DNA from 4 places in the Providencia sp. PROV004 genome. Region 1 is predicted to be linked to each of the others. Evidence: predicted binding sites of a transcription regulator. Region 1 holds the regulator's gene; each other region holds the start of a gene.
What was found. The regulator CRP, encoded in region 1, controls carbon source genes, mostly activating them, when cyclic AMP is high. The targets are predictions, from matches to a motif close to ATGTGANNNNNNTCACAT.
Positions count from the first base shown of each region.

Region 2: the regulator CRP is predicted to act here: its motif matches at 1,784-1,801, upstream of udp (uridine phosphorylase).
Region 3: the regulator CRP is predicted to act here: its motif matches at 2,395-2,412, upstream of FVA69_RS02825 (NupC/NupG family nucleoside CNT transporter).
Region 4: the regulator CRP is predicted to act here: its motif matches at 1,680-1,697, upstream of pth (aminoacyl-tRNA hydrolase).

Region 1 covers NZ_CP042859.1:343,393-348,224, reverse strand. Annotated here, with positions in the region: gene FVA69_RS01545 (hydrolase) at 1-220, shown strand, start outside; gene FVA69_RS01540 (YheU family protein) at 217-435, shown strand; gene FVA69_RS01535 (phosphoribulokinase) at 613-1,482, shown strand; gene FVA69_RS01530 (OsmC family protein) at 1,573-1,974, opposite strand; gene crp (cAMP-activated global transcriptional regulator CRP) at 2,331-2,963, shown strand; gene FVA69_RS01520 (hypothetical protein) at 3,103-4,080, shown strand; gene FVA69_RS01515 (hypothetical protein) at 4,248-4,832, shown strand, end outside.
Region 2 covers NZ_CP042859.1:602,844-607,675, forward strand. Annotated here, with positions in the region: gene denD (D-erythronate dehydrogenase) at 1-212, shown strand, start outside; gene FVA69_RS02535 (GntP family permease) at 223-1,599, shown strand; gene udp (uridine phosphorylase) at 1,889-2,647, shown strand; gene FVA69_RS02545 (tyrosine-protein phosphatase) at 2,922-3,704, shown strand; gene FVA69_RS02550 (DedA family protein) at 3,855-4,385, shown strand; gene rmuC (DNA recombination protein RmuC) at 4,493-4,832, shown strand, end outside.
Region 3 covers NZ_CP042859.1:663,878-668,709, forward strand. Annotated here, with positions in the region: gene FVA69_RS02810 (BON domain-containing protein) at 1-264, shown strand, start outside; gene FVA69_RS02815 (patatin-like phospholipase family protein) at 397-1,494, shown strand; gene FVA69_RS02820 (TatD family hydrolase) at 1,487-2,272, shown strand; gene FVA69_RS02825 (NupC/NupG family nucleoside CNT transporter) at 2,578-3,861, shown strand; gene deoC (deoxyribose-phosphate aldolase) at 4,356-4,832, shown strand, end outside.
Region 4 covers NZ_CP042859.1:2,683,296-2,688,127, reverse strand. Annotated here, with positions in the region: gene ychF (redox-regulated ATPase YchF) at 1-806, opposite strand, end outside; gene pth (aminoacyl-tRNA hydrolase) at 909-1,499, opposite strand; gene ychH (stress-induced protein YchH) at 1,799-2,071, shown strand; gene prs (ribose-phosphate diphosphokinase) at 2,376-3,323, opposite strand; gene ispE (4-(cytidine 5'-diphospho)-2-C-methyl-D-erythritol kinase) at 3,380-4,255, opposite strand; gene lolB (lipoprotein insertase outer membrane protein LolB) at 4,252-4,832, opposite strand, start outside.

The sequences.
Region 1 (4,832 bases):
CACTAAACCAACGTTAATTATTCACGCCAAAGATGACCCATTTATGGCGCCTGAAGTTGTTCCTGATTTATCATTTTTACCCCACAATGTGGAATACCAAATGACAGAACATGGCGGGCACGTCGGCTTTGTGAGCGGTACATTCAGAAAACCGCAAATGTGGTTAGAAAGCCGTATTCCTCAATGGCTAACCCCTTATTTAGATAAGGAAATAATGTGATTATTCCTTGGCAAGAACTTGAGCCTGAAACATTGGAAAACCTGATTGAGAGCTACGTATTGCGTGAGGGAACCGACTACGGCTCCCATGAAAAAAGCCTGCAAGATAAGGTTAACGATGTGAAACGGCAGTTAGTTTCTGGCGAAATTGTGCTAGTCTGGTCTGAATTGCATGAATCGGTTAATTTCATGCCTAAGGGAAGTTTTTCTGTATGATGTTTTTATTCCATGGTTCATTTTTACGTCATCTTTTGTCATAAAAAAGTTGCGTGTTTTCCAACATAATCATGTCGTAAAACCATCAAATAAGGCTCACAACCCTAACACCCGTTAATCCGCTTCATGCACTATTGATTAAAATAGTGCTTATAAGCGCAGCACAGGGAGTCCACGATGTCCAAAAAGCACCCAATTATTGCTATCACCGGTTCGAGCGGTGCTGGCACAACGTCAACTAGCCAAGCATTTCGTAAAGTTTTTCACCAATTAAATATCCAGCCTGCAACATTAGAAGGGGATAGTTTTCACCGCTATACACGCCCTGAAATGGATATGGCTATCCGTAAAGCCAGAGAACAAGGCCGGCACATCAGTTACTTTGGCCCCGAAGCGAATGATTTTGCTTTGCTTGAACAAACCTTAGTTGACTATGCAAAAACGGGTTGTGGGCAATCCCGTAAATATCTACATACTTATGATGAAGCGGTACCTTATGGCTTGCAGCCCGGGACATTTACCCCTTGGGAACCGCTGCCAGATAAAACGGATATTTTGTTTTATGAGGGGCTACATGGCGGTGTTGTCACACCGGAACATAATGTCGCACAACATGTTGATTTACTTGTCGGTGTTGTCCCTATAGTCAACCTAGAATGGATCCAAAAATTAATCCGTGATACGACAGAGCGAGGGCACTCCCGTGAAGCCGTTATGGACTCTGTCGTGCGTTCTATGGGCGACTATATTAATTACATCACGCCACAATTTTCTCGCACTCACATCAATTTTCAACGCGTTCCAACGGTAGACACCTCTAACCCATTTTCGGCTAAAGCTATTCCATCACAAGATGAAAGCTTTATTGTGATCCGCTTTCGTGGGCTAGAGCAAATTGATTTCCCCTATTTGCTATCAATGATATCTGGCTCTTTCATTTCTGCAATGAATACAATTGTCGTCCCCGGAGGAAAACTAGGTTTAGCCATGGAATTAATTATGGCGCCAATAGTCGAAAAACTAATTAATCAAAAGGACAACAATTAAATTATTTTTTGATTAATAAATAAGATGCTTATCATTAATTAAGGTAAGCATCTTTTAATTCAAATATACCAATAAAAATTAAATTTATTTTTAGTTTTTTATTTCAAAGCTGTGTGTGACTTCAACGGTTTTCTCTAACATCAATGCGACTGAACAATATTTTTCAGCAGAAAGTTGAACGGCTCGTTCGACCGCTTTTTCCGTTAATTCATTCCCTGTTACAATAAAATGTAAATGGATTTTCACAAAATAACGAGGGGCTTCTTCGCGACGCTGTGAGGTTAATTTCACCTCACAATCCGTAATATCATAGCGGCCCTTTTGTAGAATCGAAACGACATCAATCGCGCTGCAACCACCCGCAGCCATTAGCACCATTTCCATTGGGCTTGGGGCGTTATCACCTGCATTGCCGTCCATCATCACTTGGTGCCCAGACGCAGACTCCCCTAGAAAAGAAAGTCCTTCAACCCACTTAACTCTTGCTTCCATTATATTTCCCCTTGAAATGAAATCGGTTTAAAGGCTACATTGTTCCATAGATACAATGAATGTTATATCAACTTTATTTGGCTGAAGCGATACAGGGAAGACTTTCTTTATTGGATATGCTACAAACAATACTTAGTTGATAGGATTAAGATCAAAACTCAACGGTTTAATTGATCATATTATAGTGTTGATATCAATTTGCGTTACCCAAAGCAATCAAAAACGCTGAAGCAATCAGCTGTTAGATTATTTAAAGGTATATAAGGCAAATTAATATGCTAAGCTAGTGACTTTAAAGCCAGCCTTTCTAGTATGTTTTTCTGAATGGCTGCAATAACATACAGAGGATAACGCTAATGGTTCTCGGCAAGCCACAAACAGACCCTACTCTTGAATGGTTTTTGTCACACTGCCATATTCATAAATATCCATCCAAGAGCACTCTTATCCATCAGGGTGAGAAAGCAGAAACCCTTTACTATATCGTTAAAGGTTCGGTGGCTGTTTTAATTAAAGATGAAGAAGGCAAAGAAATGATCCTCTCTTACCTGAATCAGGGGGATTTCATTGGTGAGCTTGGGTTATTTGAAGAAGGGCAAGAACGTACTGCGTGGGTTAGAGCCAAAATAGCCTGCGAAGTTGCTGAAATTTCTTACAAAAAATTCCGTCAATTAATTCAGGTAAACCCTGATATTTTAATGCGCCTTTCTGCGCAAATGGCTAGTCGCTTACAAACAACATCTGAGAAAGTCGGTAACCTCGCATTCTTAGACGTTACAGGCCGTATTGCTCAAACGCTATTAAACTTAGCTAAACAACCTGATGCAATGACACACCCAGACGGTATGCAAATCAAAATTACTCGTCAGGAAATAGGCCAAATCGTGGGTTGTTCCCGTGAAACAGTCGGCCGTATTCTAAAAATGTTAGAAGACCAAAACCTGATCTCTGCACATGGTAAAACCATTGTTGTTTACGGTACTCGTTAATTAACCTTTCAGCCTGGCCACCTTTGGCTGGGCTATTTATTTATCATATTAAATTCTAATAAAATCGCTTCTTTATATTCTCTTTATCACTTCCCCTTATAGAATAATAATTATTATCTTATTAATTAGGGAAATATTTATGACCATTACATTAGGCTATTTATCGGGTAATCCGACGATTTTCAAAAAAATCATTAATTCCGATGATTTCATCAAAAAAATTTTTACGATTACCTCTTCACTGAAAAAAAGTCCACTTGATACGAATAACCAGCTAAAACCAACTCGTACCTGTAGCACTGAGAGTATTGATTCCGCCTATGAGAGCGACTTAGAAGAAACCAATAATATTAAGTGTTTAAGCACTGGTGAATTTTACGAAAAAGTCAATCAATTGAAAATTAAGCTATACGGAAAATATTCATCTACTTTTCTTTCTGAGCAAAGTACAGACTCATTAATAAAAGAAAATAGAGTTATTCTTGACCAATACAAAGAACTCCCCAAAAAAAATGCTGAATATGCTGATTTTTTATATCGCGATATTAGAATCCCTGGCATTAACAATAAAAGTCTACAAGAAAAAAAAGAGATTATAAAAAAATTTGTATTACCTAAACCTCTAACTAATAAAAATGGTTCAATGCTTCCTTTAAAAAAACAAATCATTCAAGAGTCTATTCGTCATATCACACTACCTTCCGTGGGTATAAAATATAAAACAGAAAGCAAATTTAATAAGAAATTAGTTTATATACATTACAAAATTTGTGAAGAAAATCGGCCTAATCAAAGAATCACCTCTTTGCCAAAAACCACTTTTGAGTTCAAGGGAAATATACCGCAAACAAAGTCATCATTACTAAGAGCACAACGAATAAAAGAACATTATAATTTATCGAGTAAAATTACCACACAGAAAACCAGCCTTAGCAAAGATAACTTAGCAAAAAATAAAATTTTAGTTAATAGTTCTGATTTATTAAAAATAATAGAAAAAGAATACCAATTTACCCAAGAAATGAATAACCATATAAAAATAATCGCTGAAATAGACGCCCAAATGAAGACTAACTCTCAATTACTAGCACTTTACAAGTCACCAATAATAAAATAAGTAAAATCGACTTATTATTCAATCAATTAAAATATTTGCATTGGCTAGAACAAATCCAAACACAAATATCACACACATGTAAATAAATAATCATAAACATCGATTTATTATATTAACTAACCTAAAAACAACCCAAAATAGCATTAATTGATAATTAAGGATCTCTCATGCACATAGACACCATCAATAGAAATGTAAGCAATCCCATCTTTAAAAAAAACATAGCATTAGAAATAGCGGAAAATTATTTCCCAATAATTAAGAAAATACGTAATACTAGATTGAATAATTTCATTCATTTATTTAGTTTTAACAAAAAAAACAAAGTAAATATGGATTCAAAGTTTTACTTAGAGTTAAAAAAAATAGAAACCAAAAAAAATGAGAATAACTCACGATTAAAAGTCGAATTAAATCAAAATAAAATAATATCATTAGAAAATGAACTACTTAAAAAGTCGTTTGAAATATCCCCAACAGTAAAAAACACTAAAGATGAAATTAATAGAAAAATAAGTAACGCATTAAAAATAGACAAGCCCTATGTAGAAGAATTAGTCAACAATAAAATAATTAAAGAACAGAATGACCTAATAGACCATTACACATACCATATTAAAAATATAGAATTAATTGAAACTAAAGAACAATTAAAAAATGATATATACAAATTAAAATTAGAGATAAAAAACGAGTCAAAAATAAGAGGGATTTATTATCTTGAAAAAAAACATGAAATATTAGAGTCATCA
Region 2 (4,832 bases), 260 kb from region 1:
TTCAAGGCATGATTGATGCCCTGCGTGATGTTGCAGGCCAAGAAGCGGTGGATCTTATTCGTTTTGAACCAGATGAAGCTATTAACCGCATTGTGGCGAGTTGGCCGGGTAAATTTGATATTAGCCGTGCATTGGATCTCGGTTTCCGTGCAGATGGCTCGTTTGGTGATGCGATCCGTTCGTTTATCACTCACCACGGCTCGTCTAAGTAGGAGATAGCCTATGTCCTATATTCCTGTTATTGGCCTCGCAGTGGCCATATTTGTCCTGATCTTTTTAGTATTACGAACGCGTGTTCATGCGTTATTAGCTATGCTAATTGCTGCGGCAATCGCTGGTGTATCTGGTGGTTTGACTGCCGCAGAGACAGTGACAGTCATTACAAAAGGCTTTGGGTCAACACTCGGTAGCATCGGTATCGTTATCGGACTCGGGGTAATGATGGGAAGGGTGCTGGAAGTTTCAGGTGCTGCTGAACAAATCGCTTATAGCTTTATCAAATGGTTAGGTAAAAAGCGTGAAGAATGGGCGTTAGCGATTACGGGTTATATTGTTAGTATTCCTATCTTCGTTGACTCTGCTTTTGTGATTTTATACCCATTGGCAAAAGCATTAGCCAAAAATGGTAAACGTAGCATACTAACTTTAGGCGTTGCACTCGCTGGTGGGCTAGTGGTGACACACCATACCGTTCCACCAACACCAGGGCCTTTAGGCGTGGCAGGGATTTTTGGTGTCGATGTTGGCGCCATGATCCTAGCGGGTATGAGCCTGGCTATCCCTTGTGTTATCGGTATTGTGTTTTACGCAAAATGGTTAGGGACTAAGTACCCTGAATTTATGCCAGATGAAACGGGCAGTGAAGACCTGAAAGAAGTTCACGCTCGTTATATGGAAGAAAAAGCGAATAAGCCATTACCAAGCCTGTTCTTATCGCTTTTACCGATTATCACACCTATTTTGTTAATTTTTATCAATGCTATCAATGGATTAATTCTCAAAACAGAATCTTTCCAAGGTATGGAAAGTAATTGGTATTTCCAAACATTTGAATTCTTAGGCGCACCAATTATTGCATTATCAATTAGTGTGTTGATCTCTGTTTACACATTAATGCCAAAAGCAACAAAAGAAGAAGTCATCGACCGTATGGAAGAAGGCTTACAAGCAGCGGGTATTATCCTGCTAGTTACGGGAGCGGGTGGTGCATTAGGTGCGGTACTGCGTGATAGTGGCACAGGAAATATTCTTGCTGAACATGTTGCAAATCTGCCGATTACACCAGTATTGATTCCGTTTATCATCGCGACATTGGTTCGTTTGATTCAAGGTTCGGGTACGGTAGCAATGATTACCGCAGCATCTATTTCTGCGCCAATCATTAGCCAAATACCGGATATTAACTTATTGGTCGCGGCGCAAGCGGCAACCATGGGGTCTCTGTTCTTCGGTTACTTCAACGACAGCCTGTATTGGGTGGTGAACAGAATGATGGGAATTAAGGACGTTAAACAACAAATGATTGTTTGGTCTATTCCGACCACCATTGCGTGGGCGATAGGCCTAGTTGGTGTCCTCGTTCTTGATGTAATTCTCTAACATAGCGTTATCAGTTTTAGTTCTGCCAAATAATCAAAGCGCCCAGCAATTAGGGGCGCTTTTGTCGTTATGCCAAACTTTCATCTATACTGATGGCAATGGAATTCAAAGAGAAATAAAATTCATGAATTTATGTGATTCAAGTCACTAAACAATGAAATCAATCCTTTATTGCTTTCATTAAAAGTGATATTCATCACTAAAAAAATATCGTTTTCTCGCTATATTACAAATAACGATTAATCAGTATTGACTGATTTAATGATGCCATTGTGTAAAGGAGTTTGAAATGTCTGACGTTTTCCACTTAGGTTTAAAGAAAAGTGACTTACAGGGTGCGACCGTAGCGATTGTTCCTGGGGATCCTAACCGTGTTGAAAAAATTGCACGTCTGATGGATAACCCTGTACACCTTGCGTCATTACGTGAATACACCTCTTGGCGTGGTGAGCTTGACGGAAAAGCTGTCATTGTTTGTTCAACCGGTATCGGTGGTCCATCAACGTCAATTGCAGTTGAAGAACTTGCACAGCTTGGTATCCGTACTTTCTTACGTATTGGTACAACAGGTGCAATCCAAGAAGATATCAATGTCGGTGATGTTCTGGTGACAACAGGGGCAGTGCGCCTAGACGGTGCTAGCCAACACTTCGCACCATTAGAATACCCAGCTGTTGCTGATTTTGACTGTACTAATGCGCTTTATGCCGCAGCGAAAGATGCAGGTGCGACCGTTCATGTTGGTGTTACTGCATCATCTGATACCTTCTACCCAGGTCAAGAGCGTTATGATACCTATACTGGCCGTGTGATGCGTCATTTCAGAGGTTCGATGAAAGAGTGGCAAGACATGGGCGTAATGAACTATGAAATGGAATCAGCCACATTGCTGACTATGTGTTCTAGTAGTAAAGGGTTACGTGCTGGTATGGTTGCGGGTGTTATCGTGAATCGTACCCAACAAGAAATTCCAAATGAAGCGTTACTGAAGAAAACGGAAGGTAACGTATTAAGTATTGTGGTTGAAGCTGCTCGCCGCTTACTGTAGTCCCTGATTTACTGGCCCGTTTACTTGACTTTCACTCGGTTGTGGACAAAAAGTAAGCGGGCTTAGTCCCTTTATCCACTTTTCATTTCTCTTTATTTCCTCGATAGATTTGGCAATTACTAATCAATTTACAGGAAATATTCTGATCCTCTTATTTGCTAGATCTGTTATTGTCATAAAAACAATTATCAATATTATGTGCCCTTAAATTATTCAGGTTACGTTTATTTTATGGCTAACTGGAATGAAAGCTATAGGGCGAAAAGGAATTATTATGTCAACAACACCTTATCTTCATCCTTCTGTTCTGCCTTTGAAGGGCGGTATTAACTTTCGTGATCTCGGTGGTAAAAAACTTGCTAACGGTGGCAAAATTAAGCCCGGTGTCCTGTTTCGTTCCGGTGCGTTAGACCGATTAACACAGGAAGACGAAGCGGTTTTGCGTTCACAAAATCTTTTCCAAATCATTGACTATCGTGATGAAGCTGAAATCTTAGATAAGCCTGATGTCATTTGGCAAGGAGCGCATTATGTGCATGCGCCAGCAAATCCGTTAGCCAAAGAAGTCACCGCAAATTTAGATAAATTAACGCCAGAGATATTGGAACAATTTGATCCGCAAGCCTTTATGTTTCGTTTATATGAATTGTTACCACTGAACAACCCCGCTTATCATCAATTGGTCAATTTACTCAAACAACCAGAAAAAGGTGGCATAGTACAACACTGTGCTGTAGGAAAAGACCGTACGGGCGTCGGGTCCGCATTGGTGTTATTTGCTTTAGGTGCAGATTTAGACACCGTAATGGAAGATTACTTACTGACTAATGAAACACTTGCACCTTACCGCAAACACTTACTTGAAGAGCATGCAAAAACGATGGACGAAAGCATCGTGAAAAAATTTGAGTATGTCTATTCGGTACGTGAAGACTTCTTGAGAACAGCACTAAACAGTATTGAAAGCCAGTATGGCAATGTTGACCAATGGCTAGAAAAAGATTTTGGTTTAGGAAGGCAGCAACGAGAAGTACTGCAAAGCCAGTTTCTGGACTAAGTTGCTCTAATTGGAATATGAGTTGTCGGATAATCCGTTTTTCTTTATCCACAACTCGGTTTTCCCAAAGGTGTTTTTGCTTTGTTTAACTTTGATTTACCACTTTTTCGTTACAGTATTCTGATTATCCCCTAATGAAAGGAACTGACCGTGACACTCAATGAAATTGTCACCATAGTGACGGACTTTACACGCGAACATGAAGTATGGGCGCTTCCTATTATTTTCTTTCTGGCTTTTGGGGAATCTCTGGCATTTTTGTCGCTTCTGTTACCTGCAACGGTTATTTTACTTGCGCTCGGTGCTTTGATTGGTGAAAGTAATATTACTTTCTGGCCAATATGGCTAGCAGCAGCACTCGGCGCTTTCTTTGGGGACTGGCTTTCTTATTGGTTTGGTTATCATTACAAAGAAAATGTACGCCATATGTGGCCGATTTCTCGTAACCCGCAAATGATTGATAAAGGGCAGCGTTTCTTTGACCGATGGGGTATTTGGGGCATTTTCTTTGGGCGCTTCTTCGGGCCTTTGCGAGCCATTGTTCCCTTGGTTGCAGGGATTTGCGCCATGCCACAACGGCATTTCCAACTCGCTAATATCGCTTCTGCGATGATTTGGGCATTTGGTATTCTAGCGCCTGGGGCATTAGGCTTGAAATGGTTTGCGAGCTGGATAGGCTAAGCTTGCGAAGCGCTTCGCAAAATTTTCTTCCATGGCTAAATTACCTCTGGACACTTATACAGTATCCCATTACCTTACACTAGACTTTGTAAAGTAAGGATTTAACCGTGGATACCTCTCTTTTATATGCTGTTATTGGTGCGTTGAGTGGCGTTTTAGTTGGTGGCTTGGCAACGTGGTTCTCTATTGCCCAAAAAATTACGCAAAAAGATCAGGAACTGCAACAACTCAACCGCCAACTTGCGGCAAGTGACGAAAAAAATATTCACCTTGCGCAATGGAAAGAAGAATACGAAAGGCTAGATCAAGAGCTGCGTACTCAAAGGGATATTAACCGAGAACAAGAAGCAGAGCTTCGCGAGGTAATCACTCGTTTTGAACAGAACCAGCTAGCCAACGAAGAAAAACAGCGTATTTTACAAAATAGTGAACAACGGCTGACAGCAC
Region 3 (4,832 bases), 320 kb from region 1:
AAAGACACTGGGAATGCCATTTCGAGTGGCGCTAAAAATACCGGTGAGTACATTGATGACTCAGCGATTACTGCGGACGTAAAAGGAAAATTACTGGGTACGAAAGGTATTTCGAGTAACAGCGTATCAGTTAAAACCGTCAATGGTGTTGTTTACTTATCAGGCTTTGTAAAATCAGCCGATCAGATAGATAAAATTACCCAAGTCGCCTCTCAAGTTAAAGGGGTAAAATCAGTACAAAATGGTTTAGTGATTGCTAACTAATCTATAAATAAATGTCTCAATAGCTCATATTGCTGAATATTTATTGTACAATCTTGATAGGGTGGGCTTTCAAAAGGAAGCTCATTCTGTTTTTGAGCTATTTCAAATGAACTTCTGTCATCTAGAGGCATTATGGGAAAACACGTTTCAGTTACACTTGGCACGATTGAGCCGCTTGCATTCTTTGATAATATTAACTCGGGAAAAACTGCCCTGATTTGTGAAGGTGGCGGCCAACGAGGGATTTTTACAGCGGGTGTACTGGATGAGTTTCTTATTTCTGACTTCAACCCTTTTGATCTGATGATAGGCACTTCAGCAGGGGCTCAAAACCTGTCTGCGTATATTTGTGGGCAAGCGGGTTATGCGCGCCGTGTGATCACTCGCTATACGACCAATTCGGCATTTTTTAATCCACTACGCTTTATCCGTGGAGGCCATCTGATTGATTTAGATTGGCTCGTCGACACCACAGCAAAAGAATTCCCATTACGTATACAAGCAGGGCTCGATTTATTAAATTCAGGTCGTGAATTCTATATGGGAGCAAGCCGCAGTGATGATTTTTCAGCCGCTTTTCTAAAACCTGACGCTGACAATTGGCTCGATATTATTCGCGCATCCAGCGCTATCCCTGGCTTTTACCGGGCAGGTGTCGAATTTGATGGCACGCTTTACCAAGATGGTGGCATTAGTGCAGCTATCCCAGTTGAAGAGGCATACCGCCGCGGTGCAGAGACTATTGTGGTGATCCGTACCGTGCCTTCCCAAATGTATTTTACCCCTGAATGGGTGAAAAGAATGACTCGGTGGCTGGAAGGGGATAAGAATGGCCTACAACGTATGGCTGCGATGCTGAAAGTTCATCTGAAAAGCTACCGTAGAACACAAGAATTTATTGAAAACCCACCAAAAGATGTACAGGTCTTTGAGATTTATCCACCTGTTCCACTGAAAAGCAGTGCACTGGGTAGTAAGGTGTCTTCGCTTAATCAAGATTACCATACGGGGCGCCGGTGTGGTCGTTATTTTATTGCTGCACTGGGTAATGCCTTTGAGCACAACACAAATCGCTTTAGCCATACCTTGGCACAAAAAATTGAGTCTAACCCATTAGATATTCAGCTTGAGCCACAAGTACCGAACGAACTCATTCCGGAATTGGTGGCAGAGCCTGTCACGTCAATGCCTTTGGCCGCAATATCAGCAAATGAAAACCGTGATGGCTAAACATCAATTTATCGATACCCATTGCCATTTTGATTTCCCTCCTTTTAGTGATTCCTTCGCTGAAAGTTTGCAGCTTGCTCGACAAAGTGGCGTGAGTGATATTGTTATTCCTACCGTGAGTGTGGATAATTTTGCACGAGTTTGGCAACTGGCACAGCGGTATTCGCAGTTGCATGCTGCTATGGGGTTTCATCCGTTATATTTGAGCCAGTTTCAAGAGCAACACATTGATATTTTGGTTGATTATCTTAACCAAAAAAATAAAAAGTGTGTGGCGATAGGGGAAATAGGGCTCGACCTCTATATGCAAAACCCTCAGTTTGAACGCCAGCAAGTGGTATTGTCCGCCCAATTAAAGCTAGCGAAACAGTTTGATTTACCAGTTATTTTGCATTCACGTAAAAGTCATGACCCATTAGCGGCGATGTTGCGTCGTTTTGATGTTCCTGCTCGTGGAGTCGTACATGGCTTTGCTGGTAGCCTATCTCAAGCGCAAGCCTTTGTTAAGCTGGGTTATTATATTGGTGTGGGTGGGACAATTACCTATGAAAGAGCGAATAAAACTCGCTATGTGATGTCAGAACTTCCTTTGACTTCATTATTATTCGAAACGGATGCCCCCGATATGCCTGTTTCAGGTTTCCAAGGCGAGCCAAATCGACCTGAGCGTATTGAGTGGGTTTTTCGTTCATTATGTGAGCTTCGCCACGAATCCCCTGCAGAAATAGCCCAACAACTTTACAACAATAGTTTGTCGTTATTTAATCTTCCTCAGTAAAACCGTATACATAATCATAAATAATATTTATATAATTTCATTAATTAGCTATTTAAATCTATTTAGTTTTTATTGTGGTTAATTGGGATTTTAGTGTCTTTCCAGACTAAACTGAGTTGATTTTGTGATTTTTATCACATTACTTGAATTTTTGTTGTTTATTGCAGTATGTATTTGTGATGAGTATTGCGGGTTATTGGTGATGACTAGGTATAATCATTAAACTAAGAGTCAAGGCGACTTACACGTTTCCTTATATATCAACCTAAAATAAAGTGAACAGGGATCCTTCCATGCAGCTCATTATGAGTATTATCGGAATGGCGGTACTTATCGCGATAGCTATTCTATTTTCCAGCAATCGCCGAGCAATTAGGCTACGCACAGTTGGCGGCGCATTTTTAATTCAATTAGCCATTGGTGCATTTGTTCTTTATGTTCCTGCGGGGCGTAGTGTGCTCCAAGGGATGTCTGACGCGGTTTCTAAAGTTATTGGATATGGTCAAGATGGGATGAGCTTCATCTTTGGCGGTTTGGTTTCCGATAAAATGTTTGAACTGTTTGGCGGCGGTGGTTTTATTTTTGCTTTCCGCGTTTTGCCAATCATTGTTTTCTTCTCTTCATTGATTGCTGTCCTTTACTACTTAGGGATCATGCAGTTAGTGATTAAAGTACTTGGTGGTGGCCTGCAAAAAATATTGGGAACCTCAAGAACAGAATCGTTATCTGCGACAGCAAATATCTTCGTTGGGCAAACGGAAGCGCCATTGGTTGTTCGTCCTTATATTGCAACAATGACGACATCAGAGTTATTTGCCATTATGTGTGGTGGTTTAGCTTCTGTCGCGGGTTCAGTTTTGGCGGGCTATGCACAAATGGGTGTACCGATGGAATACCTGATTGCGGCCTCCTTTATGGCCGCTCCAGGTGGTTTGTTATTCGCCAAACTGATGGTTCCAGAAACAGAAGATGTAAAAGATAGGGTTGATGCGACAGATTTAGTCGCTGAAGATGAACGCCCTGCTAATATCATTGATGCGGCCGCTTCTGGGGCATCATCAGGGATGCAACTGGCACTGAATGTGGGTGCAATGTTATTGGCGTTTATCGCTTTGATTGCATTGATCAATGGTATCTTAGGTGGCATTGGTGGCTGGTTTGATTATCCACAATTATCACTTGAATTATTGTTAGGTTGGTTATTTGCCCCAATCGCATACTTAATTGGTGTGCCGTGGAGTGAAGCGACAATTGCCGGTTCTTTCATCGGCCAAAAAATTGTCGTGAATGAGTTTGTTGCATTCATGAATTTTGGTGAATACATGAAAGCGGATGCTGAAGTTCTGGCGGCAGGTAAACAAGTACTTTCTGACCATACTAAAGCGATTATTTCGTTTGCATTATGTGGTTTTGCTAACCTTTCATCCGTCGCTATCTTACTCGGTGGCTTAGGCGGAATGGCGCCAAATCGCCGTGGTGATGTTGCTCGCTTAGGTATGAAAGCGGTTATGGCCGGTACCCTGTCTAACTTAATGAGTGCAACGATTGCTGGCTTTTTCTTGACATTAGGCGCAGCAGCAGTCATTTAGTTTATGTATCTGGTGGTAAGATTAATATCATCTCAAACTCAAATAAGTCAATCGGAAGGGCAATAGTCCTTCCGTTTTCATTTTGATTCGCTATATTCTTTTGTGACTTTTTATATCAATCGTAAATTTTCAACTATTCTTAACTTAGTCAATTAATGATGAAGAATATATTGAAAAGCCATTTGAGAGAAAAATGGATGGCGAGAGATGTTATAATTAGATTGTGATCACATTTTTTATTTTAATAATGTAACATTCAGTCGATTAATGTGATTTGTAGCACATAAAATGGCATCATTCCATGGTCAAATAGGCATTAGTAAGCTGCTATGGAACTGCTAGTTCTCAGAGTCTAGGACTCTAGGGCATGATGCGGTGAGAAGGATCTCAGCTGCTCAGTTCGGAAAGCATCCGACTAGCATCTTTAAGGAACCAAGCCCGCTCGCCAACAAAGAACGTGTCGTTCTGAAGAATTAACAACGTTGGAGAGTTATATGACTGATTTAAAAGCGGCCGCACAACGCGCGCTGTCCCTTATGGATTTAACCACTTTAAATGATGACGATACTGATGCGAAAGTCATCGCACTGTGCCATCAGGCGAAAAGCCCTGCAGGCAATACAGCAGCAATCTGTATTTACCCTCGTTTTATTCCAATTGCACGTAAAACATTACGTGAACAAGGCACTCCAGATGTACGTATTGCAACGGTCACAAATTTCCCTCACGGTAACGATGATATTGATATCGCATTAGCTGAAACTAAAGCGGCGATTGCTTACGGTGCGGATGAAGTTGACGTGGTATTCCCTTATCGCGCATTGATTGCCGGTAATGAGAAAATTGGTTTTGACTTAGTGAAAGCCTGTAAAGACGCTTGCGCGGCAGCCAATGTGCTGTTGAAAGTGATCATTGAAACCGGTGAGTTAAAAGATGCGGCATTAATCCGTAAAGCTTCTGAAATTTCCATT
Region 4 (4,832 bases), 2.3 Mb from region 1:
ACACGGTTAAGACCCGGTTCTTCAATACCTAAATCAGCCATAAACTCATCGCGCTCTTCGTCTTCAAGTTCTGCAATATCAGACTCAATCGCTGCACAGACGGGAACAACTACAGAGCCTTCGGCTTCTGCAATTTTATACACCACATCTAAGAAGGGATTATTTTCAAAACCATCTTCATTAACGTTAGCAATGTACATCGTTGGCTTTAATGTTAAGAAGCTCAAGTAGCGGATAGCGGCTTTATCTTCATTAGATAACTCTAATGTACGCAACATACCTGCTTGCTCTAGGTGCGGCAAACATTTTTCTAATGCTTCTAATTCTGCTTTTGCGTCTTTATCGCCACCTTTTGCGCGTTTTTGGACACGATGGATAGCGCGCTCACAGGTATCAAGGTCAGCAAGTGCTAATTCAGTATTAATGACTTCAATATCTGCGGCAGGGTCAACTTGGCCTGCAACGTGGATGATATTGTCATTTTCAAAACAACGAACAACGTGGCCAATGGCTTCGGTTTCACGGATATTCGTTAAAAATTGGTTACCTAGGCCTTCACCTTTAGATGCCCCTTTGACTAAGCCCGCGATATCCACGAACTCCATCGTAGTTGGTAAAATACGCTGTGGCTTCACAATTTCAGCTAATTGATCAAGACGTGGGTCTGGCATTGGCACAACACCCGTGTTTGGTTCAATTGTACAGAAAGGGAAGTTGGCTGCTTCGATGCCGGCTTTGGTCAATGCATTAAACAGAGTGGATTTACCCACGTTAGGCAGACCAACGATACCGCATTTAAAACCCATATGTTTCTCACCTTAATAGCGAGGGGCAGACATACGCTGCACCCAATGTTTAGAAATTGGCGCTGATTATACACAAAAAGTCGATTCGGATGAAATGAACTCTTATACAGTTGCTTTGAAGCCATGTAGACGATTGATGGCTTTGTCCATTCCGTCTGCTAGCAGAATATCTGTACACCTAGCCGCTTCATCAATTGCATCATCAATGAGTTTTTGCTCAGATAACGGTGGCTTACCCAAAACAAAGCCAACCACTTTGTTTTTATCACCCGGGTGGCCAATACCTATGCGTAAACGATAAAAATTCGGGTTATTGGCGAATTTACTTTGAATATCTTTCAACCCATTGTGGCCGCCATTGCTGCCCCCTAATTTCATTTTAGCTACACCGGGTGGTAAATCGAGTTCATCATGGGCGACTAAAATTTCATCGAGATTGATGCGATAAAAATTGGCTATAGCGGCAACCGACTTACCACTTAGGTTCATAAATGTGGTTGGAACCAGCAGACGGATGTCATTACCGTCCATATTAATACGTGCGGTATAACCAAAAAACTTTGCTTCTTCTTTCAATGGCTGATTATGGCGCTCAGCCAGTAAATCAACATACCATGCACCTGCATTATGGCGCGTTTGTGCATATTCAGCACCCGGATTGGCAAGTCCAACAATTAACTTAATTTTGCTCACGGTGGTGATTTCACTATCAGTTATGAAAATAATGCCCTAGTTTACCTTGTGAAATGCAGGATGTACAAAATTGTGATGGATAAAGTAACTATGATTATAATTGCTTAATAAACTATTCGGGTTTTCTGATTTTTTGATGAAAAGCATTTTTTGTACAGATATTCTTGCTAACTTCCTTCCTTGTGATGTCTATCGCAAAAAATTTTACTTAATGCACTATAATCATTACATAAATATAAAGTATGACCGAATTTATTTACACATGCTTGCTTATCAGTTTACTGGTACTGGAGGTATATATGAAACGGAAAAGCGCTCATCTTCTTGGTAATGTCTTCATGGGAATCGGAATGGTGTTGATGATCGGGAGTATCGGTGTCAACTTATTCTCTCATATCGTTAACTTAGGCCTTTCAGAACTTATCACGAACGGTTCCTTATTCGGCATTTTTATCGGTGCGATGGTATGGTTAGTCGGTGCTAGGATCGGCGGCCGTGAAAAAGTTGCAGACCGTTACTGGCAATTGAAACAACAATATCATTCACGCAGAGATAATCACCGCTATCCATAACATAAATAGTCTAGAGCAATTAATTGCTGATAATGGTGAACGAGTTTGATAATTAGGCATTAAGAAGAGTGAAATCCCAAAGAATTTTGCTCTTTTGTCGTGAATATTGTTAGTTATTTTAGATGGCTATTTTTGTCGTTTCATAATGTGAAATCACCACTATGATCGGTGATAAAATATAAAAATGAGCCCCAGTGGCTTTTTCTGCCAAAATCATAAAGCCCCTGCAAATGACATTGCAGGGGCTTATATTTTTTTGTGACTTTTTCATCACGGTTGAACGCTAAAATCCAATATTGGAGAATTAGTGTTCAAACATTGCTGAAATTGACTCTTCGTTGCTAATACGACGGATAGCTTCAGCTAACATACCTGAAAGCGTTAAGGTGCGAACATTGCTCAGCGCTTTGATTTCAGGAGAAAGAGGAATAGTGTCACAAACAATGACTTCATCAATGACTGAATTTTTGATGTTGTCTACAGCATTACCTGAGAAAATCGGGTGTGTAGCGTATGCAAATACACGCTTCGCACCACGTTCTTTCAGTGCTTCTGCTGCTTTACACAGCGTACCACCGGTATCAATCATATCGTCCACTAAGATGCAATCACGACCTGAAACATCACCAATGATATGCATGACTTGAGAAACGTTCGCACGTGGGCGGCGTTTGTCAATAATGGCCATATCGGTGTCATTCAGGAGTTTTGCGATAGCTCTAGCACGTACCACGCCGCCGATGTCTGGAGATACAACGATTGGGTTTTCCAAATTCTTCTGTAACATATCTTCCAGAAGAATAGGGCTACCAAATACATTATCCACAGGAACATCAAAGAAGCCCTGGATCTGCTCTGCGTGTAAATCGACAGTGAGCACACGGTCTACACCTACACTTGACAGAAAATCGGCAACAACTTTAGCGGTGATTGGTACACGGGCAGAACGTACGCGACGATCCTGTCTTGCATAACCGAAGTAAGGGATAACAGCGGTAATACGACCAGCAGATGCACGGCGTAGGGCATCGACCATAACAACCAGTTCCATCAGGTTATCGTTGGTTGGTGCACAAGTTGACTGGATGATAAAAATATCACCACCGCGAACATTTTCATTAATTTGAACACTGACTTCGCCGTCGCTAAAACGACCAACAGCCGCGTCTCCAAGATTAGTGTAAAGGCGGTTAGCAACACGTTGTGCTAGTTCCGGTGTAGCGTTACCAGCAAAAAGCTTCATATCGGGCACGAGAAAAACCTCAGGCTTGCGTCCAGAGAGATATTGTTGACCAACAGCGACAAGGCTTATTGGTGCAATACACGGGTTATCCCAGCGCGGAACTTGTGCAGTGGGGAAACGTTAACGCCTTGAGCGACGAACCCTTGCACCCACGATGGGGCTTTATTTAACACCTGCAGGGCATCCGCTTGTGTTTCAAATTCAGAAAAAACACATGCGCCTGTTCCTGTAAGGCGAGACGGAGCATATTCTAACAGCCAAGAAACAAGCTGTTCAACCTCACGAAAACGTTTTCTTGCGATTGGTTCGCAGTCATTTGCGTACGGAGCCAGTAATAATGCGGCTAGGGAGCGTTTTGGAGAATTTCGATTTAATTGTGGATCTGTGAAGATCATCGGGGTTGATATTTCAATTCCGGGATGAGCCACCAAATACCATTTCTCTTTAGGGGAAGCTTTGGTTAAAATATCACCAACCCCTTCGGCAAAAGCTGCATGCCCACGAACAAACACAGGAACATCTGCTCCTAATGATGCGCCTAATTGCGCAAGGACTTCATCAGAAATCTGTGTTTTCCAGTGTTCGTTAAGCGCAATTAAGGTAGTTGCTGCGTTTGATGAGCCTCCACCAATACCACCGCCCATTGGTAATATTTTATGAATACGGACATCGGCACCTAGTGGGCCACTGTGTTGCAACGTATCGCGGCAATAGGATTGTAATAATCTAGCAGCCCGTAAAATTAGGTTTTTTTCGGGGGGAACCCCTTGCATATCCGTCAATAAATTCAACTGGTCGTCATCACGTGTTGTGATAGTGATTTCATCGCCATAATCGACAAATTGAAATAGAGTTTGTAACTCGTGATAGCCATCAGGGCGTTGGCCGGTGATGTACAAAAAAAGATTTAATTTTGCCGGAGAAGGCCATGTTAACGTCATTTTTTCAGTGTCCAACTATCCATTTTCAATTTGATAAGTCTATCCCCTTGGCGTAACTCGAGATAGTTTGGCAGCATTGGTGTTGTTTTGCTGTCATAGGAAATATAGTTGAGCTGCCATGTTTCACCATTGCTTTTAAACGTAACACTTTTTAGCAAGTGGTTTTCATCTAAGGTGAAATCTGTTGCACGTCCGGGCGAGCCAGTTAACCAAGCGGTTAGGTCATCAATTGGGATTTCCATACCAGTGAGCTGATAAATCAACTCGCTCGGCACGTCACTCATATGGGTTTGACCATCTTTGGTAGTTAATCGAGCTAAATCAGGTTCAACGGTAAGTTCAAGTTCGCGGCTACCTAATGGGTTGGTTAACAATAAACGGTATTTTTCCGGTGTATATTGTTGCCAGAAAAACTTAGCGTACGTTTTTGTTTCTCCTCCGTTATAGGCAAAGGAGCCCCGTGTTTGGTAGTCACGTAACTGACTTAATTCTTGTTGATGTGCTTTCCACTTAGCATCCGATGCGGAGCTGGTTCCTTTCGTGGTTGTTTGTGACGTTGTCACGCAAGCAGTTAGCA